3 regions of the Streptomyces sp. bgisy100 genome follow, and region 3 is predicted to be linked to each of the others. Evidence: riboswitches for the same ligand, from Rfam matches in the RefSeq annotation. Region 3 holds a riboswitch; each other region holds the start of a gene.
What was found. Region 3 has a riboswitch for glycine ahead of cycA (D-serine/D-alanine/glycine transporter). Riboswitches for the same ligand answer to the same signal wherever they lie in the genome.
Positions count from the first base shown of each region.

Region 1: linked by a shared signal. The riboswitch ahead of gcvP (aminomethyl-transferring glycine dehydrogenase) and the one ahead of cycA (D-serine/D-alanine/glycine transporter) in region 3 are both predicted to bind glycine.
Region 2: linked by a shared signal. The riboswitch ahead of gcvT (glycine cleavage system aminomethyltransferase GcvT) and the one ahead of cycA (D-serine/D-alanine/glycine transporter) in region 3 are both predicted to bind glycine.

Region 1 is NZ_JBYITE010000030.1:77,979-87,861, reverse strand. It holds gene AC3EQ1_RS20470 (DNA polymerase IV) at 1-1,500, shown strand, start outside; gene AC3EQ1_RS20465 (PRC-barrel domain-containing protein) at 1,416-1,793, opposite strand; glycine riboswitch at 1,908-2,003, shown strand; gene gcvP (aminomethyl-transferring glycine dehydrogenase) at 2,192-5,077, shown strand; gene AC3EQ1_RS20455 (DUF5999 family protein) at 5,267-5,473, opposite strand; gene AC3EQ1_RS20450 (hypothetical protein) at 5,779-6,372, opposite strand; gene AC3EQ1_RS20445 (glutamate-cysteine ligase family protein) at 6,859-8,361, shown strand; gene AC3EQ1_RS20440 (CPBP family intramembrane glutamic endopeptidase) at 8,730-9,473, shown strand; gene AC3EQ1_RS20435 (PhzF family phenazine biosynthesis protein) at 9,549-9,883, opposite strand, start outside.
Region 2 is NZ_JBYITE010000025.1:69,424-79,306, reverse strand. It holds gene AC3EQ1_RS18280 (ABC transporter permease) at 1-602, opposite strand, end outside; gene AC3EQ1_RS18275 (ABC transporter substrate-binding protein) at 722-2,494, opposite strand; gene AC3EQ1_RS18270 (ABC transporter permease) at 2,613-3,611, opposite strand; gene AC3EQ1_RS18265 (enhanced serine sensitivity protein SseB C-terminal domain-containing protein) at 4,463-5,263, opposite strand; gene AC3EQ1_RS18260 (enhanced serine sensitivity protein SseB) at 5,440-6,222, opposite strand; gene AC3EQ1_RS18255 (AAA family ATPase) at 6,465-7,169, opposite strand; glycine riboswitch at 7,313-7,418, shown strand; gene gcvT (glycine cleavage system aminomethyltransferase GcvT) at 7,577-8,710, shown strand; gene gcvH (glycine cleavage system protein GcvH) at 8,880-9,257, shown strand; gene glyA (serine hydroxymethyltransferase) at 9,289-9,883, shown strand, end outside.
Region 3 is NZ_JBYITE010000070.1:21,782-25,853, forward strand. It holds glycine riboswitch at 386-470, opposite strand; glycine riboswitch at 476-571, opposite strand; glycine riboswitch at 813-909, shown strand; glycine riboswitch at 910-999, shown strand; gene cycA (D-serine/D-alanine/glycine transporter) at 1,414-2,898, shown strand; gene AC3EQ1_RS29445 (trypsin-like serine peptidase) at 3,397-4,072, shown strand, end outside.

The DNA.
Region 1 (9,883 bases), on a different contig from region 3:
CATCTCGACATGGATGCCTTCTACGCCGCGGTGGAACAGGCGGCGAAGCCGAGCCTGCGCGGGAAGCCGGTGGTCGTCGGCGGGCTCGGGCCGCGGGGTGTGGTCGCCACCGCGTCGTACGAGGCGCGGGTCTTCGGGGTGCACTCGGCCATGGCGACGGCCCAGGCCCGGCGGCTCTGCCCGAACGCGGCCTATCTGACACCGCGCTTCTCGCTGTACCGCCAGGTCAGCGATGCCGTCATGGAGCTGCTGCACGGCCTCTCGCCCCTGGTGGAGCCCTTGAGCCTGGACGAGGCCTTCGTGGACCTGGAGGCGGAGGGGGCGGCGGACTCCGAGGCCTCGGCGCGGGCCGTGGGCGAGCGGCTGCGGGCCGACATCAGGGCCGCCACCGGGCTCAGTGGCTCGGTGGGTCTGGCGGGATCCAAGATGCTGGCCAAGATCGCCTCCGAGCAGGCCAAGCCGGACGGGCTGACGCTGATACCCCCCGGCACCGAACGCGAGCTGCTGGCACCGCTGACGGTGCGCACCCTGCCCGGCGTCGGCCCGGCCACCGCCGAGCACCTGCGCCGGGCCGGCATCCACACGGTCGGGGAGATCGTGGAAGCCGGTGAGGAGGAGATGGTGCGGCTGCTGGGGCGGGCGCACGGCAGCTCGCTCCACACGATGGCGAGCGGGCGGGACGACCGCCCCGTGATCGCGGAGCGGGACGCCAAGTCGGTGTCCGTCGAGGACACCTTCGACGTCGATCTCCACGACCGGGCGCAGGTCAGGGCCGAGGTGGTGCGCCTGGCGGAGCGCTGTGTGCAGCGCCTGCGCGCGGCCGGGCGGTCCGGCCGCACGGTCGTGCTCAAGGTGCGGCGGTACGACTTCTCCACGCTGACCCGGTCCGAGACCCAGCGCGGCCCCACCGACGACCCCACGGTCATCCGGGAGGCCGCCGCGCGGCTCCTGGAGCTCGTGGACACCACCGGGGGCGTGCGGCTGCTGGGCGTCGGGGTCACGGGGCTGGCCGACTTCACGCAGGAGGACCTGTTCGCCCAGGCCGCCACGGCAGAGGCCGCCGCGGCGCTGGAGGCGGCCGCGGCCGCCGCGGACGGGGAGCGGGCCGAGGAGCCGCCGACGGGGCCCGCTCCGGTGGCGCCCGAAGCGGGGGAGATCGCGGTGGAGCCGGCGCGCCGCTGGGTGCCGGGGCACGATGTGCGCCATGCGGAGCTGGGGCCAGGCTGGGTGCAGGGCAGCGGAGTGGGCCGGGTCACCGTGCGGTTCGAGCAGCCCTGGTCGGCGCCGGGCCGGGTGCGGACCTTCCCCGTCGACGACCCGGACCTGGAGCCGTCCGAGCCCCTGCCGCTGACACCCGGCGGCCCGGGGGAGGCCGCTGCCCCGGAGGGCCGGCCGGAGGCGACCGGTGCGGGCGGTCAGTCGTCGTTGCCCGCCAGCCGCCCGAAGTCCTGGTCGTCGGGGTCAGGCCCGTCCTCCGGGGACGTGGCGTCGAGCCCGTAGTGGTGGTAGAGCTGCAGCTCCTGCTCCGGCGAGAGATGGCGGCCCACGCCGAAGTCGGGTGCGCGCTTGATCAGCGCGCGGTGGTAGGGGACGCGCAGGGTGTCGTCGACGATCTCGCTGGGCTCCAGCGGGACGAAGGCGTCGCGCCCGAACAGGCCGGTGCGCACCGCGGCCCATTCCGGGAGGCCGGTCGCGTCGTCCAGATACACCTCGTCCACGGTGCCGATTTTCGCTCCGTCGAGGTCGAATGCCTTGCGGCCGATCAGGCTCCGCGGATCGATATCGGTCTGCACGGTCCCTCCCGCTGTTCGCAGATCCTCTACGAGAACTACGAAAGGGCACATTCCGCCCCTCGGCCACTCGAGCGACCGGCCCGGAGAGCCACTGGTACGCTGGCAAATGGCTGCAGACCCCGTGCGGGAGAGTCCTCCAGCAGCAATAGGAGGCGCCGAAGGAGCAAATCCTCCCCGGAATCTCTCAGGCACACGTACCGCACGGACGAGGTCACTCTGGAAAGCAGGGCGGGCATCGGCCGTGTATTGCGCCGGAACCCCTCCTCACCGACGGTGAAAACCGGACCGCCCCGGCGGACCGGTGAAGCTCTCAGGTCGAGATGACAGAGGGGGAGGCCGTCCGGGCACCCGTGCCGTGGTGCCCCTCGCAGGTCGCGTCGACCAGGAGGCCTCCGCAGATGACCGCCGATCGCATCCCACTCTCCCAGCTGGAACGTGGCACTCCCTTCGAGCAGCGCCACATCGGACCCGACAGCGGGGCGCAGGCGAAGATGCTCGCCCAGGTGGGCTACGGCTCCCTGGACGAGCTCACCGCCGCCGCCGTCCCCGACGTGATCAAGAACGCCGGGGAGCTGGCCCTGCCGGACGCCCGCACCGAGGCGGAGGTCCTCGCCGAGCTGCGCGGCCTCGCCGAGCGCAACGAGGTGCTGGCGCCGATGATCGGTCTCGGCTACCACGGCACCTTCACCCCGCCGGTGATCCTCCGCAACGTGATGGAGAACCCCGCCTGGTACACGGCGTACACGCCCTACCAGCCGGAGATCTCGCAGGGCCGCCTCGAGGCGCTGCTGAACTTCCAGACCGTCGTCGCGGACCTGACCGGGCTCCCCACCTCGGGCGCCTCGCTGCTCGACGAGGGCACGGCCGCCGCCGAGGCCATGGCGCTGTCCCGCCGGGTCGGCAAGGTGAAGAACGGCGTCTTCCTGATCGACGCCGACTGTCTGCCGCAGACCATCGCCGTCATCGAGACCCGCGCCGAGCCGACCGGTGTCGAGGTCGTCGTCGCCGACCTCTCCGAGGGCATCCCGGCGGACGTCGCCGAGCGCGGTGTCTTCGGTGTGCTGCTGCAGTACCCGGGTGCCTCCGGGCAGGTGCGCGACCTGCGCCCGGTCATCGAGCGGGCCCATGAGCTGGGCGCGATCGTCACGGTCGCCGCCGACCTCCTCGCCCTCACCCTGCTCACCTCGCCCGGCGAGCTGGGCGCGGACATCGCGGTGGGCAACAGCCAGCGGTTCGGCGTCCCCATGGGCTTCGGCGGCCCGCACGCCGGCTTCATGGCGGTGCGCGACACGTTCGCCCGCAGCCTCCCCGGCCGACTGGTCGGTGTCTCCGTGGACGCCGACGGCACCAAGGCGTACCGGCTGGCGCTGCAGACCCGTGAGCAGCACATCCGCCGGGAGAAGGCGACGAGCAACATCTGCACCGCGCAGGTCCTGCTCGCCGTCATGGCGGGGCTGTACGCCGTCTATCACGGTCCGGACGGGCTCGCGGGCATCGCCCGCCGCACCCACCGCTACGCCACGCTGCTCGCGGCGGGCCTGCGGGCCGGGGGCGTGGAGATCGTGCACGGCGCGTACTTCGACACCGTGACCGCCCGGGTGCCGGGCCGCGCCGCCGAGGTCGTGGCCGCCGCCCGCAAGGCCGGGGTCAACCTGCGGCAGGTCGACGCCGACCTCGTCGGCATCGCCTGCGACGAGACCACCCTCCGTGACCAGGTGGCGGCCGTCTGGGGCGCCTTCGGCGTCGAGGCGGACGTCGAGGCCCTGGACGCCACGGCGGAGGACACGCTCCCCGAGGCCCTGCTCCGCCGGGGCGAGTACCTCACCCACCCGGTGTTCCACCAGCACCGCTCCGAGACCGCGATGCTGCGCTACCTGCGCCGCCTCTCCGACCGGGACTACGCGCTGGACCGCGGGATGATCCCGCTCGGCTCCTGCACCATGAAGCTCAACGCGACCACGGAGATGGAGCCGGTCACCTGGCCGCAGTTCGGGGCGCTGCACCCGTTCGCGCCCCTCGAGCAGGCCGGGGGCTATCTGACCCTCATCCGTGAGCTCGAGGAGCGGCTCGCCGAGGTCACCGGCTACGACAAGGTCTCCCTTCAGCCCAACGCGGGCTCCCAGGGCGAGCTGGCCGGTCTGCTGGCCGTCCGGGCGTACCACCGGGCCAACGGCGACGATCAGCGCACCGTCTGCCTGATCCCCTCCTCGGCGCACGGCACCAATGCCGCCAGCGCCGTGATGGCCGGGATGAAGGTCGTGGTCGTCAAGACCCGCGAGGACGGCGACGTCGACGTCGAGGACCTGCACGCCAAGATCGAGAAGCACGGCGACGAGCTCGCGGTGCTGATGGTGACCTACCCGTCGACGCACGGCGTGTTCGAGGAGCACATCACCGACATCTGCGCGGCCGTGCACGACGCGGGCGGCCAGGTCTACGTGGACGGCGCCAACCTCAACGCGCTGGTGGGCCTCGCCAAGCCGGGCCGGTTCGGCTCTGACGTCTCGCACCTGAACCTGCACAAGACGTTCTGCATCCCGCACGGCGGCGGCGGTCCGGGCGTCGGCCCGGTCGGCGTGCGCGCGCATCTGGCGCCGTACCTGCCGAACCACCCGCTCCAGCCGGCCGCCGGGCCGGAGACCGGGGTCGGCCCGATCTCCGCCGCGCCGTGGGGCTCCGCCGGAATCCTGCCGATCTCCTGGGCGTACGTCCGGCTGATGGGCGCCGAGGGGCTGCGGCGGGCCACCCAGGTGGCCGTACTCGGTGCCAACTACATCGCCAAGCGGCTGGAGCCGCACTACCCGGTGCTCTACACCGGTCCGCACGGCCTGGTCGCCCACGAGTGCATCGTGGACCTGCGCCCGCTGACCAAGGCGACCGGGGTCACCGTCGACGATGTCGCCAAGCGGCTCATCGACTACGGCTTCCACGCCCCGACCATGTCGTTCCCGGTGGCCGGCACGCTGATGATCGAGCCCACGGAGAGCGAGGACCTCGTCGAGCTGGACCGCTTCTGCGAGGCGATGATCGCGATTCGAGCGGAGATCGAGCGGGTGGGCTCCGGCGAGTGGCCGGCGGACGACAACCCGCTGCGCAACGCGCCGCACCCGGCGTCCACGCTGGGCGGCGAGTGGGAGCGCCCGTACAGCCGGGAGACGGCGGTCTTCCCGGAGGGTGTCTCCGCGGCGGACAAGTACTGGCCGCCGGTGCGGCGGATCGACGGCGCCTTCGGCGACCGGAACCTGGTCTGCTCGTGCCCGCCGCTGGACGAGTACGACCAGTGAGGCGCTGACCCCCCCCGGGGACGGCGGCCCTGAGCAGGGGCCGTGCCTCGACGGGACTGTGCTTCGGGGCCGGTTCGGCGGTGAGCGCCGGGCCGGCCCCTTGGTGTCGCTGGAGCGGTGCCGCCGGAGCGGTGCCGCCGGAGTGGTGCGGGTGGAGCGGTGCCGGTGGTGTGCCGGGACCGGTGGGGGTCAGGCGGCCGTCGCGACTCGCCCCGTGCCGAGAGGCCGGCGGGGGCCGATGATCCGGCCGTCCGGCAGCAGCTCGCCCGTGTCCTCGAAGAGCAGGACGCCATTGCACAGCAGGCTCCAGCCCTGCTCCGGGTGGTACGCCACGGGATGGGCGGCCTCCCGGTCGGCGGAGTCGGCGGTCGGGCAGGGAGGCTGGTGCTGGCACATGGTCGGGATCTTTCGCTGAGATGGGGCGGGTGTCCTGCGGCTCGGAGCAGAGTTCATGGTGCCGTCCCCCGTATCGGATCGGTCGGTCCCAGTGTTGCCCCACGCGTGGAATTCCGCAGGGATTTCCCGGGAGCTGTCGTCACTGCTTGATGACGCGTCACTCGTGCGGACGGTTCACCGCAACGGGACCGTCACTTCGGGTGGTTGAGGAATGGCCGGAGTGGGCCATGGCCCGGCCCCGGGCAGGGGAGCGCCCCGCGGCCCCCGGGCCGCGGGGCGCACACATGCCGTGCGTCCCGGAGAGGTCAGGCCGGCGTACCCATGCCCATCAACGGGGTCGGAGCGACCCGGAGGGTGAGCACCGGCAGCAGATCGGCGACCCGGTGTGCGCGATGTGCCGCGATGCCCGGAGGGGCCGGCGCGAGCGGCACCAGAAGATCACTCGGCGCGGGACGGCCCTTGGCGGCGTCCGCGCCGGCGTCCCCGTGCAGCCACAGCGTGAGCATGTAGAGCTCCGGCACGGAGAGCAGGCGCGGCTGGTACGGCGCGGTCAGCGCCTCCGCCTGCCGCAGTGCCAGTTCCGTGGAGGCCACGTACGGGCCCTCGAAGAAGTGGGAGAACGCCCAGCCGTCCGGGGTGAGCATGGTCTCGGCCGCCGCCACGGCGCGGTCGCCGCTGCGGATCAGGAAGCGCCACCCGGCGAGCCGGGTGCGCGGAGTGCCGCCCCGTGAGGTGACGCGGTCCAGGACGTGGACGGGCAGCGGAAGATCGGGGGTCAGCGGGCCGGTGACGGTCCGCAGGGCCGGGGTGCGCGGGTCGCGGACCGCGGTGGGGGAACCGAGGGCCGTGAGCGCGCTGCGCAGGGCGGGCTGGGGTGCCGGGGGGACATGCAGCGGCATGGTGGGTCGCCTCTCACTTCGGAGACACGTGGAGCGGGGCTGTGCGGACGGCGGTGTCAGCAGCGGGGTCAGAGGGGGCCGGGAATCCGTTTGTCCGGCGGCGCACACTCTCTGCCTCGTTCGCGAAGTTTATACGACAGGTGTTCACGCAGTGTTTCGCCTAGCCGACCCGGGCATTGCGGGCAAGTCCGTATTCGGTCTTTACTGCGAGTGGGTTGTTCCCATTCTGTCCGCATGGCCCGGCCCGCGGCCTTGCGTTATGTCCCGGGAACGGTAGGCCGATTTCCGTCGGCGTTTCCCACGTGCGCAATGCATCCGGACCGGGACACCACGTTATGCCCATGGAATGTGCCGCATGGTGTGTACGGAGGAGCTTACTGGGCATGCGGTGTCCGCCGGGCGTTATCGATCACATTGCCTGGGCATCATCGACCGTGACACCGGCGGCCGGCGCCGTCGGCGACCCACTCGAGGAGGGACCCTTCGATGGGGGAGAAGGTCGAGGCAGGCGGGTTCGACCTGTCCGATCGGCAGCACTACCGCCGCAAGCTGCAGCGGTGCCTCCAAGCGCTGGACAGGCTGCTGGAGGAGAGGCGGTTCGACCGCCCGAAGAATTTGATGGGCCTGGAGATCGAGCTGAATCTCGCCGGGGCCGACGGGATGCCGCGCATGATGAATGCGGAAGTCCTGGAACGGATCTCCAGCGGGGATTTCCAGACCGAGCTGGGTCAGTTCAACCTGGAAGTGAACATCGTGCCGCACCGGCTGTCCGGGCGGGTTCTGGACCAGCTCGCGGAAGAGCTGCGGACCGGGCTCGGGTATGCCGACCGCAAGGCCCGGGAAGTCTCCGCGGAGATCGTGATGATCGGCATCCTGCCCACCCTGGGGCCGGACGATCTGGTGTCCGGGAACCTCTCCGAGGTCGACCGTTACATGTTGCTCAACGATCAGATTCTCGCCGCCCGCGGCGAGGAGATCGACCTCGACATCGAAGGGGTGGAGCGGCTGCGGTACAGCAGCCGGTCCATCGCCCCCGAGGCGGCCTGCACCTCGGTGCAGCTTCATCTCCAGGTGACCCCCAACCGGTTCGCCGCCGTCTGGAACGCCGCGCAGGCGGTGGCCGCGGTGCAGATCGCCATGGGCGCCAACTCCCCGTTCCTCTTCGGCCATGAGCTCTGGCGGGAGTCCCGGCCGCCGCTCTTCCAGCAGGCCACGGACACCCGCCCGCCGGAGCTCCGGGCGCAGGGGGTCCGCCCCCGCACCTGGTTCGGCGAGCGCTGGATCGACTCCGTGCAGGATCTCTTCGAGGAGAACGTGCGCTACTTCCCCTCGCTCCTGCCGATCTGCGGCGAGGACGACCCGCTGCGGGTGCTCGACGAGGGCGGCATTCCCAAGCTGCAGGAGCTCGTGCTGCACAACGGGACCGTCTACCGCTGGAACCGGCCCGTCTACGAGGTCGCCGACGGGGCCCCGCACCTCCGGGTGGAGAACCGGGTGCTGCCGGCCGGCCCGACCGTCACCGATGTCATCGCCAACACCGCCTTCTACTACGGCCTCGTCCGCGCCCTCGCCGAGGAGCCGCGCCCCGTCTGGTCCCGGCTGTCGTTCGAGGAGGCCTCGGCCAACTTCGACGCGGCTTGCCGCCACGGCATCGAGGCCCGGCTGCGCTGGCCCCGGCCCGGCCGGTCGGGCACGGTCGCCGAGCAGCCGGCCGTACGGCTCGTCCGGGAGGAACTGCTGCCGATGGCCGCGGCCGGGCTGGACTCCTGGGGCGTCGAACCGGCGGACCGGGACTTCTACCTGGGCGTCATCGAGGAGCGCTGCCGACGGGGGGTGAACGGCGCCTCGTGGCAGGCGGAGACCTTCCACCGTGCTCTGGAGGGTGGCCTCGACCGGGAGGCGGCGCTGGCCGCGACCACGCGCCGGTACGGCGCGTTGATGCGCGGCGGCGACCCGGTCCACACCTGGCCCCTGGGCTTCCCGGGCTGAATCGTTCCGCCACGGTCCGCCGGCCGTGCCCGGAACCCCATTCGTACCGCCGCACCGCCCCCACCGTCGCGACCCGTCTCTCCCCGGAGAGGCGGGTCGCGGCGTTCGGCGGTGCCCTCGTGGTGGCGGTGCGGGCGCGGCGGCGTGCCCGGAACCGCCCCCGTGCCCGGCGCGGGGGAGCCGTCGGGCAAGCTAAGACGTCCCAGGGTGGTGGAGGCGGGTCCGTGGCCCGTTGCCGGGCGGACCGCCCGCGCCGCGGGAACGGTCCGGGGACGGGCCTGGGACGGGACGTCGAACGGGAGGCATGTGTGCAGTCGGAGCCGGGCCGGGTGGCCGAATCGCCGTCCGGGGAGCGCCTGTCGCCGCGGATGCTGCGCAGCGAGACGCTGCTGGTGCTCGCGCTGTCGGTGGGCGCCAGCGCCCTGTCGTCGCTCATCAGCTTCCTCGGCTCGGTCACCAAGGAGGGCGGGCTGAAGGACCAGGCCGCCAACCTCAATGCCTCCGCCGCCCCGGGACGTCCCTGGCTCGACCTCGCCTGGCAGCTGTTCGACATCGCGACCGCGCTGGTGCCCGTCGCCCTGGTGGCCCATCTGCTGCTGCGGGAGGGCGCCGGAGGGCTGCGGGCCATCGGACTCGACCGGCGCCGGCCCGGCTTCGACCTCGGGGCGGGCGCCGGGGTCGCGGCGGCGATCGGCGGCACCGGGCTGCTGTTCTACCTCGGGGTGCGCGCCGCCGGTTTCAACCTCACCGTCGTACCGGAATCGCTGCCCGACGTCTGGTGGAAGCTGCCGGTCCTGATCGCCTCCGCGGTGCAGAACGCGCTGCTGGAAGAGGTGGTCGTGGTCGGCTATCTGCTGCGCAGGCTGGGGCAGCTGGGATGGACCCCGATGGCCGCCCTGGTGGCGAGCTCCGCGCTGCGCGGCAGCTATCACCTGTACCAGGGCATCGGCGGACTGGTCGGCAACATGGTGATGGGCGCGGTCTTCGTGCTGCTGTACCGCCGGTGGGGACGGGTGGGGCCGCTGGTGGCCGCCCATGCGCTCATCGACATCGTGGCGTTCGTCGGATACGCGCTGCTGGCGGGCGAGGTGAGCTGGTTGCCCACCGGATGACCCCGGTCGGTGCCCTGCCGCCGCCCCGGCCGGATGCCCGGCCGGACCGGCGACGGAAGAGCCGCCGTGGCGCGGTCAGCCGGTGGCGAGGAGTTCGCCGTCGATCACCGTGACGGCGTTGCCGGTCAGCAGCGTACGGTCGGCGCGGAGTTCGGTGCGGACGATGCCGGTGCGGGCCGAGGCCTGCAGGCCGGTGATGTCGGTACGGCCGATCCGGGGCGCCCAGAACGGTGCGAGGGCGGTGTGGGCGCTGCCGGTCACCGGGTCCTCGTCGATCCCCGAGCCGGGGGCGAAGAAGCGGGAGACCACGTCGTGGCCGCGGGACGGGTCGTCCGCGCGGGCCGTGACGATGATCCCGCGGTGGTTCAGCCGGGCGACGGCCGCGAGGTCCGGGGCGAGGGAGCGGACGG
Region 2 (9,883 bases), on a different contig from region 3:
AGGACGAGCCCGCCGAACCAGCCGCCCGGGCTCTCGGCGAACTCCACGTACTCGCCCTCGACCCAGCCGAGCTGGTAGCTGAAGATCGCCAGGGACAGCAGACCGGTGAAGTAGATCGGCAGGGAGACGCCGGCGAGGGCGATGCTCATGGCCGAACGGTCCAGCAGCGAACCCCGCTTGAGCGCGGAGACGATGCCGGTGGTCACGCCGCCGAGCAGCCACAGGACACAGGCGCCCGCGGCCAGCGAGAGGGTGACCGGCAGGCGGTCGAGGAGGACCGGCCAGATGGCCTGCTCATTGCGGAACGAGTAGCCGAAACAGGGCGCCGAGCAGTGGATGGAGGAGCCCCCGCCCACGTAGTCGCGGCCGAGGAAGATGCCGCGGACGAACTCCCAGAACTGGACGAGGATCGGATCACCCAGGCCGAGCTTCTGCCGGACGCCCTCGATCGCCGCGGGGTCCGCCTGCTTCCCGATGAACATCGCGGCAGGGTCGCTGCCCGTCAGCTTCGGGATCATGAAGAAGATGCCGAACGTCACCAGCGTGACCACGAGCAGCATCAAGACAACGGCGGCCAGCCGCCTGATGAGGTATGCGAGCACTGCAGTCGGCCCGGCAGGCGGCTCGGGAGACCTCCGCAGAGGTCCCCCGAGCCGCCGCGCGCGGCCATCACCTGCCCTTCGTGCCTAGCGGCGATGCGCCGTGGGAAGCGTACGGGTGATCACTTGACGCCGAGCGAGGCGTAGTCGTAACGGCCGTTGTACGAGTCGGCCGTGTACACGTTGGTCAGCCGCGAGCTGCGCCAGATGATGTTCTTCTCGAAGGTGAACGGCAGGTACACCGCGTGCTCGGAGACCTTCTCGTTGATCTGCCGGTAGTAGTCGGCCGCCTTGTCGGGGTCCGTCTCGGCGAGGCCCTTGTCGAAGAGCTTCTCGATCGACGGGTCCTTCAGCATCGAGAAGTTGTTGTTGCCGCTGTCGAGGATGAACCGGCCGTCCACCAGCGGCTGGGAGAAGCCCTGGCCGGACGGGAAGTCGGCGCCCCAGCCCATGATGATGATGCCGTAGTTCTTCTTGTCGACGTTCTTCGGTGCGCCGATGATGCCGGAGGTCTGGGCGCCGTCGTACTGGTCGACGTCGGCCTCGATGCCGATCTTCTTCAGCGACGCCTGCATCGACTGCGCGGTGTCGATCTCCTGCTGCTTGTTGTTGCGGACCGCGATGGTGGTCTTGAAGCCGTTCGGCTTACCGCAGGCCTTGAGCTCGGCCTTGGCCTTCGCGAGGTCCGCGGCGCCCTTGTTCTTGAGCACGCCGTAGGGGTCGTACTTCGGGTCGGAACCCTTGATCGCCGGCGGCAGCATGTTGGTGGCGATGTCGCCGCCCGCCATCGGGCCGCCACGGGCGTTCTGCAGCGACTTGTGGTCGGAGCCGTAGATGACCGCCTTGCGGCAGTGGACGTTGTCGAACGGCTTGACCGTCTGCGGGAACACCGCGTACCGGATGAAGCCGGTCTGCGGGTTGTCCAGGTTCTCCTTGTGCTGCCGCAGGGCCTTCTGGCGGCCGGCCGCGCCGACACCGGTGGCGTTGATGTCGAGGTCGTAGTCGCCCTCGATCAGCCGGTTGTCCATGTCGTCGGCGTTGGTGGTGAGCTTGACCGTGATCTTGTCCGGCAGCGCCTTGCGGATCGGGTCCGAGCTCTTCTTCCACTCGGCATTCCGGGAGAGCGCGATCCCCTTGTTGGGGGTGTAGGAGTCGAACTTGTAGGGACCGTTGGAGAACGGCTTCAGGCCGTACTTCTCCACGGTGTCCTTGTCCTGCCGCACCGGCGTCGCCGAGGGCATCGCCAGCATCTGGAGGAAGTCACCGTTGGCCTTCGGCAGCTTGAAGACGATCGTCTTCTCGTCCGGGGTCTCGATGGACTTCAGGCCCAGCTTGTCCTTGCTCTTGTCCTTGTACGGGCCCGCGTACTCCTTCTTCGGGTCGAGGACCTGCTGAAGGTAGATCGGGCCGCCGGAGATCTTGTCCTGCGCCCAGATGCGCTCGATGCCGTACTTGATGTCCTGCGAGGTGACGGGCTTGCCGTCCTCCCAGGTCACGTCGGAGCGCAGGGTGAAGGTGTAGGTCTTGCCGTCCGGGGAGACCTTGCCGGTGTCGGTGGCCATGTCCGGCACCAGCTCGGTGCTGGCCTTGCCCGGCGCGGTCTTGAAGGAGATGAGCTGACGCGTGTAGAACCGCGCGAAGTCCCACATGAAGCCGTAGTAGCCGCGCTGCGGGTCCCAGGAGTCGGCGTCCTGGGTGCCGATGAATTTGAGGGTGCCCCCCTTCTTCGCCGACGCGTTGGCGATGTTGCCGACGGCGGCGTTGAACCCGGGGGCACCTCCCTTCCCGTCGTCGTCCTTTCCTCCGCCGCCGCATGCGGCGGTGCCCAGCAGGGCGGCGACGACGAGGGCTGAGCCGGCGGCCAGTCTGCGTCTCGAAGCGTGGTTCGTTCTCACGATCTAGCAACCTCCGTGATGGTCGCGGCCCACCGGGCGACGACTGTTGTGGAATGGCCGCCCGACGGATCGGCAGGGGCGGTTCTGAGCTGGGTCGTTGCGGTCGGTGCCGGTGGGCTCAACGGGAGCCCTTCGGGTCCAGCGCGTCCCGCACGCCGTCGCCGAAGAGGTTGAACGCCAGCACCGTGATGAAGATCGCCAGACCGGGGATCACCATGAACGTGGGGTCCGACTCATAGGTGTCCACCGCCTTGTCGAGCATCTGCCCCCACGAGGAGGTGGGCGGCTTGACGCCCGCACCGAGGAAGCTGAGCGCGGCCTCGGTGAGCACGTTGGTGGGGATCATCAGCGTCGTGTAGACGGTGATCGGGGCCACCAGGTTGGGGAGCAGCTCCCGGAAGAGGATGTAGATCTGCCCGGCGCCCAGGCTCCGAGCGGCCTCGACGTACTCCCGCTCCCGCAGCGAGAGGGTCTGGCCGCGGACGATGCGCCCGACGTACGGCCAGCCGAAGAAGCCGATCACCACGACCAGCGCGCCGATGCGCACGCCGCTGCCGGAGACGCCGAGGATCTCGTTGGGCAGCACCGAGACCAGCGCGATGATGAAGAGGAGCTGCGGGAAGGCGAGCAGCACGTCCATGACCCGGCTGATCACCGCGTCGACCCAGCCGCCGAAGTAGCCGGCGACCACGCCGAAGACGGTGCCGAGGGCGACCGCGACCATCGCGGCCAGGAAGGCGACGAGGAGCGAGATCCGCGCTCCGTAGACCACCCGGGAGAACACGTCCCGGCCGTTCACCGGCTCGACGCCGAAGAGGAAGTCGCCGCTGATGCCGCCCCAGGAGCCGTACGGGGTGCCGAACAGCGGGTCGATCTTCTCCTCGTGGAACTCGTCCGGCGGATGGCCCAGCAGACCGACGATGAGCGGCGCGAACACCGCGACCAGGATCAGGAGGAGCACGACGACGCCGCCGGCCAGCGCCAGCTTGTCCCGTTTCAGCCGGATCCAGGCGATGCGCCACGGGGAGCGTCCCTGGATCGCCGCGACCGGAACATCGGCGGCGACGTCGACGGCCGCGGTCTCAACGGCACTCGTGTCGTGCGGTGGTGCGGTCATCGTCTGGGGAACCCCTCTCGGCCGCATGAAACGGCCCACGCCCGCCGCCGGAGCGGCTTGATCACATCAGTGGTGCGAGCTGAACGAGTGGTACGAAAACGTTCCGGAGCGGTCCCAGAGGGCCGACGCCGCGTCGTTGCCGGGAGTCTTCATCGCGGTCTGAGGCCCCGCCAGACTTCCCCGGCAATGGATGCGCAACTGTGATGTGACCAGGCGTCCTCCGTTATCCGAACAACAGAACAGCAAGAGCGGAACCAAAACCTGGCCATATCCCTTGATATGACGCGAAGTTGCTGCACGTCATGCCATCCCCGGAGCAGCCGGCGGGCGGGCGGAACGATGCCGTCCGGGGGATTCCGGGGAGGTGTGGAGGGGCTGTTATGCGTGCCGGACCGTACAGAATGCGCCAGGTCGCGGAGCCCTGCCGCCGGTTCGGGGAGCTCCGGGACGGGGAGCTCCCGGTTCGGCGAACTCCGGCTCGGGAACTCCGGCTCGGGAACTCCGGCTCGGGAACTCCGGGACGGGGAACTCCGGGACGGCGGCGCAGCCGGCACCGGCGGACGGTTCGGACGGCGGGGGGGGTTCGGACGGCGGACGGAGGTCGGTTCCGCCGGGTACCGACGGGCAGCGATCAGTGCGCCGGTACCGGCGGGCACGGGCCGGGCGGACAGCGGTCAGGCGGCACGGGCCGAGTGGACGCAGGTCAGGCGGACAGAGCTCAGGCGGACGCCGACCGGGCAACGGCAGGCCGGGCAGGCGCGGATCGGGCAGGCGCGGACCAGGCGGACGCGCCCGCGCCGGCGCGGATCGGATCGGGCGGATCCGGGTCCGGGTCCGCCCGCCCGGTGCGGTCAGTACGCCCGGGGTGCCGGCCCCTGCCAGCCCTGTGCCTCCGGGGCACCGCCGGCGGGCGCGGGCGGGTAACCGTAGCCGGGGGCGGGCCCGGTGGGCGGCGCCGCCGCGGCGCCGTAGGCGTCCCGGTCGAAGAACGGCCGGGCGTTCGCCCGCAGCCACATCGCCACCGGGTCGTACTCGTCGGACATCGCGACCGTCGACACCGGCAGCCCGTCCGGGACGGCCCCGATCGACTGCTGCATCATCACCCGCACGGAGTCCACCGCCTGCGGGCCCGTGTCGTACAGCTCCAGGCCGATCGCCAGGTACGGCGCGCCGAGCGCGGGCTGCACCCAGGCGCGGCGCAGCGCCCGGACGGCGGGGGTGCGGTGCGCGTTCTGCGTGAGCAGCGCGTAGAACTGCGGGATCTCGATGGTCGGTTCGGACAGCCGCAGCGGCCCGGCGGGCAGCCGGTCCAGTCCGCCGGCGATCCGGCGGAGATCCGCCCAGGGAATGCCGACGCCGCCGCCCGGGGCGTGCGGGTTGAGCCACAGGCCCCAGCGCTCGGGGTAGAGGGCCGACGCGATCTCCCAGCCGGTGACGACCTCGTGGGCACGGTTCCAGCCGCTGGCCGCCAGCTCCTGGGCGGAGGTGACGCAGGGGGCGTAACCCAGCCCGCCGACCTCCATGTTCCCGTACTGGGCGTCCGGTGATCCGGGCCGGCCGTGCCAGAGCAGCATCCAGACCTGCTCCTCGGCAAGGGCGCGCAGCAGGGCCTCATAGGCGTCGTACCGCCCGGGCGTCACCTGCCGCAGCATCTGCTCGACGGCTCCGGCCGCCGCTGCGCTGGCTCCCGCGCTCACCTGACTCCGCCCCTTCTTCCGGCCTGTCGGCACTGTGCGGGGCAGTCCCGCTCCCGCCCGGTCATCCAACCAGCTTACGGGCCGACGGTGGCCCGTCCCGGTGCACCACCGGGGGTACACCCGGGTCGCGTTCAGCGCTCCGCGGTGTGGAAGGGGCGCACGCGCTCCAGCATCCAGTGCCCCACGGGGTCGTTCGCGACGTCCAGGAGTACCAATTGCACCGGCCAGGGCACCGGAACCGCGCCCAGCGCACGCCCCAGGGCCTCCATCACCACGGTCCGGTCCTCCGGTTCGCAGCGGACGAGTTCGACGCCGACGAACAGCGCGGGCGCGTCGCCCTCGACGCTGGCGAGGGCGCGGCGGGCGGTGCGGACCAGCCCGGTGACGGCGAACTCGCCCGCGGCGGCGGCGAGGAAGTCGACGGGTTCGTCCTGCCAGTCGGGCTCGAAGAGCCGCACCCGGCCGCCCGAGGCGGGCCCGTCGAGCTCGGTCCGGCCGGTGCGGCAGAGCTCGGCGACGGCGGCGGGCGGCAGCGGAACCCCGACGGCCCCGCCCGGGTTGACGGCGATGCCGAGCTGCGGCGGGAGGCCGCGGGCGAACTCCCGGGCCGGCGCGACGGTGAACGAGACGTGCGAGCCGACGACCTGGAGGAACTGCTGCTCGGAGCTGAACACCGGGACGTACGCGGCGCCGTCGATCTCGACGGTGGGCAGGTCCAGGTCCCGGCTCTCCCGGCTGCCGCCGTTGGGCAGCGGCACCCAGACATGGCTGCGGCCGAGCGCCTCGACCAGCCGGGGCCCGGCGCCGGCCACGCCCACGGAGGCGGCGAGCGCCTCTTCGAGTGCATTGCCGGGGAATCCGCCGCCCGGGGTCGCCCCGTCGGGAAGCGAGGTATAGCTGTGCTGCTCCGTCATGCTCATCGGGCCCCACCACGTCTCGTCCGAACTGCACAGGAACCCTAGCGGTTGCGGGCCCCGGGAGCTCCCCTGGGGTGACCGGATTTCTGTCGGGACCCTCCAGGACGCGCCGGACCTTTCCGCCATTTGGCGCCGTCCCGCCCGCCGCGGGCGGCCGGATCCTCCGGACGGGGGCGCTCCGGAAGCGTCCGGGACCGCTCCGGAACCGTCCGGGACCGCTGCGGAAGCGTCGGCGCCGGTCAGTCGAACCCGATGCCGGAGAGCGTGGTCGCGGCCCGGCGGTCCAGCAGGACGGCCGAGGCGCAGCCGTCCGGCAGCCGCCCGGCCTCCAGCTCCCGCACCAGCCGCCCCACGGCGCGCCGGTGCCGGGCGAAGGCGTACCCGGAGACCCCGCGCCCGCGCGAGGCCTGCCCCTCCAGGGCGACCCGCGGCTCCACGTCGAGCAGCGCCAGGTGCAGGGAGCGGCCGCGCCGGCGCGCGTCGCGGGCCAGCCAGCGGCGCACCCAGGCGAGGCTGCCGCAGTCGTGCACCACGACGCTGTCGCCGGAGCGCAGCGCGCGGCGCAGCCCGGCGTAGTGCGCCAGGCGGACGAGGGGGCGGTAGACGGCGTACGGGAGCAGCGCGGGCATCCTGCGCTCCCAGCGGTCCCGGGTGTCCTGCGAGTCCACCCGGTGGACCCGGGCCCCTGCGTGCTCCGGGGCGCCGGCCGCCCGCCGGATCAGGGTGCTCTTGCCGCTGCCGGGCAGGCCGGAGACGACGAGCACGTCCCCGGCGGGGTAGCGCAGCGCGGCGGCCGGGCGCCCGCGCAGCTCCGTGGTGCCGGCCAGGCGGCCGGGGCGGACGACGCCCGGGGCGGCCGGGGCGGCCGGGCCCGTCTGGTGGGGCACCGCGCCGAGCCCGACCCCCGAGGCTGTCGCAAACGTTCCGTGGCTCTGCACCGTGATCGTCCTCCCAGGTCCGGTCACTGCGGCTGCCGCAGAGTTTCAAGAAAAGGTAATGCCATACAACCGCCTTATCCCCCGCCCGCAGGGTCCGAAAGTGTCACAGGCGTGCAATGATGTGCGCGCAAACTCCATACCGGCCGCTTGTAACCCGCGCGGGAGAGTCTCCGGACCGGCAGTGTGCCGGGCGCCGGAGCGCCGAAGGAGCAAGTCCTCCCTTGAATCTCTCAGGCCCCGTACCGCGCAGGCGAGGCACATCTGAAAAGCGGGCCGCCGTGGAGCGGTCCCACCCAAGGTGCAAGCTGTGACCCGCCTGCCGGGTCGTGGCGAACCTCTCAGGTTCCGATGACAGATGGGGAGGCTGTGTTGTTGTCGACAGAGCCTCGCCACCCTTGCTTGGGAGCCTGAACATGACCGATGCATCACGCCGTACCGCCCTCGATGCGCTGCACCGCGGGCTCGGCGCCACCATGACCGACTTCGCCGGCTGGGACATGCCGCTGCGCTACGGCAGTGAGCGCGACGAGCACCTGGCGGTGCGGACCCGCGCCGGACTCTTCGACCTCTCCCACATGGGTGAGATCACCCTGACCGGCCCGGAGGCCGGGGCGCTGCTGGACTACTCCCTGGTCGGCAATCTCTCCGCGCTCGCTCCCGGCCGCGCCCGCTACACCATGATCTGCGACGACCGGGGCGGCATCCTCGACGACCTGATCGTCTACCGGCTGGCCGACGAGGAGTTCATGGTCGTCGCCAACGCCTCGAACGCGCAGGTCGTACTGGACGCGCTGACCGAGCGCGCGGCCGGCTTCGAGGGGGCCGCGGTGCGGGACGACCGGGAGGCGTACGCCCTGCTGGCCGTCCAGGGCCCGGAGTCCCCCGGCATCCTGAAGTCGCTGACCGACGCCGACCTGGACGGGCTGAAGTACTACGCCGGTCTGCCCGGCACCGTGGCCGGCGTGTCCGCGCTGATCGCCCGGACCGGCTACACCGGCGAGGACGGCTTCGAGCTGTTCGTGGCGCCCGGTGACGCCGAGGCGCTGTGGCAGGCGCTGACGGAGGCGGGCAAGGACGCGGGCCTGGTGCCGTGCGGCCTGTCCTGCCGGGACACCCTGCGCCTGGAGGCGGGCATGCCGCTGTACGGGCACGAGCTGACCACGGACACCACCCCGTTCGACGCGGGGCTGGGCCGGGTCGTGAAGTTCGAGAAGACCACCAACGACGGCCGCTTCGTGGGCCGTGAGGCCCTTGAGGCCGCGGCGAAGCGGGCCGAGGAGGCCCCGCCGCGCAAGCTGGTCGGCCTGATCGCCGAGGGCCGCCGGGTGCCGCGCGCCGGGTACCCGGTGGTGGCCGCCGGCTCCGGCACCGTGATCGGCGAGGTCACCTCGGGCGCCCCCTCGCCCACCCTGGGCAAGCCCGTCGCCATCGCCTATGTGGACGCCGAGTACGCCGCGCCCGGCACCGAGGGGGTCGCGGTGGACATCCGCGGCAGCCACGAGCCGTACGAGGTCGTCGCCCTGCCGTTCTACAAGCGGCAGCGCTGACGTCTGCGCCGGCGGCGCGCCGACGTCGCGGCCTGTCCGCGCTCCCGACGGGCACCGTCACCGGCCGGTCACCCACCGCCGACCGGTTGTCGGGAATCTCTCGTCACCGCCGTCCCATCTGTCAAGACCCGGCACCACAGCACGCCCCCTCATCCAGGAGAATCAGGTCATGAGCAACCCCCAGCAGCTGCGCTACAGCAAGGAGCACGAGTGGCTCACCGTCGCCGAGGACGGTGTGTCGACCGTGGGCATCACCTCGCACGCCGCCGACGCGCTCGGTGACGTCGTCTACGTCCAGCTCCCGGAGGCCGGCGACACCGTCACCGCGGGCGAGTCCTGCGGTGAGCTGGAGTCGACCAAGTCGGTCAGCGATCTGTACTCCCCGGTCACCGGCGAGGTCACCGAGATCAACCAGGACGTCGTGGACGACCCCGCGCTGGTGAACTCCGCCCCCTTCGAGGGCGGCTGGCTGTTCAAGGTGAGGGTCGGTGACGAGCCGGCGGACCTGCTCTCCGCCGACGAGTACACCGCCTTCACCGGCAACTGATCCGCCCACCCGTCGCCCGATTGGGATCCTGATGTCGCTTCTCAACCAGTCCCTGCACGAGCTCGACCCGGACGTCGCCGCCGCCGTCGACGCCGAACTCGACCGCCAGCAGTCCACGCTCGAGATGATCGCCTCGGAGAACTTCGCTCCGGTCGCGGTCCTCGAGGCGCAGGGCTCGGTGCTGACCAACAAGTACGCCGAGGGCTACCCGGGCCGCCGTTACTACGGCGGCTGTGAGCACGTCGATGTGATCGAACAGCTCGCGATCGACCGCATCAAGGAGCTCTTCGGGGCCGAGCACGCGAACGTCCAGCCGCATTCCGGCGCCCAGGCGAACGCCGCGGCGATGTTCGCCCTGCTCTCCCCCGGTGACACCATCCTGGGTCTGAACCTCGCCCACGGCGGGCACCTGACCCACGGCATGAAGATCAACTTCTCCGGCAAGCTCTACAACGTGGCCGCCTACCACGTCGACGAGAAGACCAACCTGGTCGACATGGACGAGGTCGAGCGCCTCGCCAAGGAGCACCGGCCGAAGCTGATCGTCGCGGGCTGGTCCGCCTACCCGCGGCAGCTGGACTTCGCGGCGTTCCGGCGGATCGCCGACGAGGTCGGCGCGTACCTGA
Region 3 (4,072 bases):
CGGCGGTGAGGCCGGGAGTACTCGGGCCCGGCGGTGAGGCCGGGGGCATGGCGGGGTCAGGGCGGTCGGCGCCCTGACGGCCCTGGTGACGGCCCGGTCAGGCCGGCCATCGGACAGGGGTGCGGAGAGCGGTCGGACGGGCCGCGCGGAGACCTATCGGGCAGGCCGTGCGGGCACCGATCGGGCAAGCCCCGCGGAGACGAGGACGCGGCCGACGCGGTTCACCGTCATGGACAGGACCGGGCCGGACGCCGACACGCTCGCGGCAGTGGCGCAGGTGATCCGGGTGTGGTCGCCGGCCGGAGCGGCGGCGGGGGAACGGCAGCCATGGAGACGTCCTCGGGTCGAGCACGGGCAGGAGCCCGCGCGGCGAGTGAGCCTCCCCCTCTGTCATGGGCCTGAGAGCTTCACCGCGGGGATGTCCGCGGCTTGCACCGTGGGCGAGACGCGTGAGCGCCTGCTTTCCAGAGTCCGCCTCCGCCACGCGGTATCGAGGCCTGAGAGTTTCCGGGGAGGATTTGCTCCTTCGGCGCCATGTCATCGGATGACGTGGCTCTCCCGCGCAGAATCGTCAGCGGTGTATGTGGTTGTCGGGTCCTTCGGGAGGCAACGTACGGGCAGCGGAACACCGCCGTCAAGGGTCTGCTCGGTGCACATGCGCGGTAACGGATCGCCCCAGGATGCCCACCCTGAGCTGCGAAAACGCCGCTCCTCACGGGCGAGCACCGTACTACTCCGAAGTAATGTCCAGCCCTCGGCCGGACCCTTGACCGGCCGTCGGCGGGGACCTAACCTCACCGCACATCGCCGTTCACCCCGGAGCGGGAGAGCACCGGATCAGCCAGATCCGGTCGCCGAAGGAGCAACACCTCCCCGGAATCTCTCAGGCATCCCTACCGCTCGGGCAGGCAACTCTGGAAAGCAGGCGCCGACGCGCCTCGCCGACGGTGCAAGCCGCGCTCAGCGCGGCGAAGCTCTCAGGCTCATGACAGAGGGGGAGGCTCACTCGGCCGCACGGGCCCCTGTCCGTGCTCGATCTTCGAGGAGCCCCTGATGGCTCTCCCGCCGCCTCTCCCCTGACCACCCCATCCACCTGCCGGTCTCCGGGCTGATCTTCGGCCTTCTCCGTGGGCCGGTTCAGCCTCCGTGCGCCCGTTCGGCCTCTGCGGGCCCGGCCCGTTCAGCCTCCGTGGGCCCGTTCGGACCCTGTCGGCCCGGCCCGTTCAGCGCTCCGTGGGCCCGTACGGCCTCCGAGGTCCCGTTCAGCGCACCGACACCGTTCCGGTCGGCTGCCGCATGTCCGCGCGCAGCCCCACCGTGCCCGCTCGCCCCACCCCGTGGGCGCGTGGTCATGCTCCGAGACACCCCCTGCCCCGTGTTCGCACGGGGTGTGAGCTCCGCGAGGTTCGCCCCATGCCTGACAGCAGTGACACCGGCTCGACCACCGGACCGGCCCGGCCGGCGGCCGGACCGACGCCCTCGCCCGAGGGCGAACAGCACCTCTCCCGCCAACTGTCCAACCGGCACATCCAGCTCATCGCGATCGGCGGTGCGATCGGGACCGGCCTGTTCATGGGGTCGGGCAAGACGATCTCGCTGGCCGGTCCCTCAGTGATCTTCGTCTACATGATCATCGGCGTGATGCTCTTCTTCGTGATGCGGGCGATGGGCGAGCTGCTGCTCTCCAACCTGCGCTACAAGTCCTTCGCCGACTTCGCGGCCGACCTGCTGGGGCCGTGGGCCGGGTTCTTCACGGGCTGGACCTACTGGTTCTGCTGGATCGTCACCGGCATCGCCGACGTCATCGCCATCTCGGGGTATGTGTCCTACTGGTGGCACGACCTGGCGTTGTGGATACCGGCCCTGGCCGCCGTCATCCTGCTGATCGCCCTGAACCTGCCCACCGTGAAGGCGTTCGGCGAGACCGAGTTCTGGTTCGCGCTGATCAAGATCGTCGCGATCCTGGCGCTGATCGTCGTCGGGTTGGTCATGGTGTTCGGCCACTTCCAGGCGCCCGGCGGTGCCGCGGCGAGCTTCTCCAACCTCTGGAACGACGGCGGGTTCTTCCCCACCGGGCCCATGGGGTTCGTCGCGGGATTCCAGATCGCGACCTTCGCCTTCGTCGGCATCGAACTGGTCGGCACCACCGCGGCCGAGGCGGAGAACCCGGAACGCAACCTGCCCAAGGCGATCAACTCGATCCCGGTGCGCGTGATGCTGTTCTACGTCGTCGCGCTGATCGTGATCATCTCGGTCACGCCCTGGCGCGAGATCAGCGCGGACCGCAGCCCGTTCGTCGTGATGTTCACGCTGGCCGGGCTGGGGATCGCCGCGTCGGCCATCAACTTCGTCGTGCTGACCTCGGCCGCCTCGTCCGCGAACTCGGGCATCTACTCCACCTCACGCATGGTCTACGGGCTGGCCCGGGAGGGCGACGCCCCGGCGCGCTTCGGCCGGCTCACCTCCAGGAAGGTGCCGGCCAACGCCCTGTTCCTCTCCGGTGTGTTCCTGCTCGCCGGTGTGGTCATGGTCGCCACGGACGACTCGATCATCGAGGCGTTCACCCTGGTGACCACCGTGTCCGCCGTGCTGTTCATGTTCGTCTGGTCGGTCATCCTGATCAGCTACCTCGTGTACCGCAGGCGCCGTCCGCATCTGCACGAGGCGTCGAGGTTCAAGATGCCCGGCGGCACCGTCATGTGCTACGTCGTGCTCGCGTTCTTCGTGTTCCTCATCTGGGCGCTGACCCAGGAAGCCGACACGCTGCAGGCCCTTCTGGTGACGCCGGTCTGGTTCGCCGTCCTCGGCATCGCGTGGGCGGGGGTACGCCGCCGCCCGCACCATGCGGCCCGTGAGGCGGCCTTCCGCTCCGAACTCCACGGCGCGCGGGAGGACTGATACGGCCACCGGATCCCGCGACCGGCACCGATCGCGAGCGCCGCTCCCGGCAGAGGGGAACGGCACTTGCCTTCGGTGCCGGTCGAGGCGGACGGCGCTCGCTCTCCGCGTGGTTACTGCCATTGCACGGCCTGCGCCGTCGGCTCGGCGCAGATCCGCTGGAGTTCCCCGGCGGCCCCACCGCACGGACATGTCGTCGTCAGCAGCGGCAGCAGGACGGGCAGTGCCTCCTGAGCCGCCTCGCGCTGCGCCCGGCCCCGGTCGTCCCGGCGTCCGGGATGTCGGCGACATCGCCCTCGTCGCGCACCACGCCCGGGGTCGCCGGGCCCGCGTGCCGGGGCGCCGGAGGCCCGGCCCCGATGCGCACCGCACATCGCCCATCAGCACACTTGTGTCATAGACCGTCAACAACGCAACCGAACAGGCTGATTCCCCCCTCTGTCCTTGCGGACCGCCGACCCCTGTCCGCGGCCGGCACCAGCCGAGGAGGCATCTGCCATGCCCCAGACATCCATGCCCCGGACGTCCACTCCCTGGACATCCGCGCCCTGGACATCCGCGTCCGTGATCCGGCGCCTTCGTGGCCGGGCCCTGGCACTCGCCGCGGCTGGTACGGCCCTCGCCCTCGCTGCTCCGATCCCGGCGACGGCCTTGGCCGGCCGGGCCCGTCCCGCCGCGGCCGACCCGGTCTCCGTCCTGTCGTACACCGCCAAGGAGCGCAAGGACGCCCTCGCTTACTGGACGCCGGCCCGAATGAAGGCCGTCGGGAAGTCCGTGGACCTCGGCCCGACCGGGCCGAAGGCCAAACCGTGGCAGGGCACCGCGATGAAGACCGTCGGGCGGCTCTTCTTCGTCAACGCGAACGGCGCCGACACCTGGTGCACGGCCACGGCCGTCAAGAGCGCCAACCGATCCGCCGTGATGACCGCGGCACACTGCGTGCGCCGGGGCTCCTCACCCCACAACACCAACATTCTGATGGTGTTCGTCCCCGGCTACAGCAAGGGCAAGGCTCCCTACGGCGCGTTCGCGGTCCGTGGCGCCGCGACCCCGCGCACCTGGGAGAACGACTCCACCGACGACCTGTCCACGCTGGTCGTCGACCCCGACAAGGGCGGCCGGAAGCTCACCGATGTCGTGGGCGGCCAGGACATCGCCTTCAACCGCCCCGTCG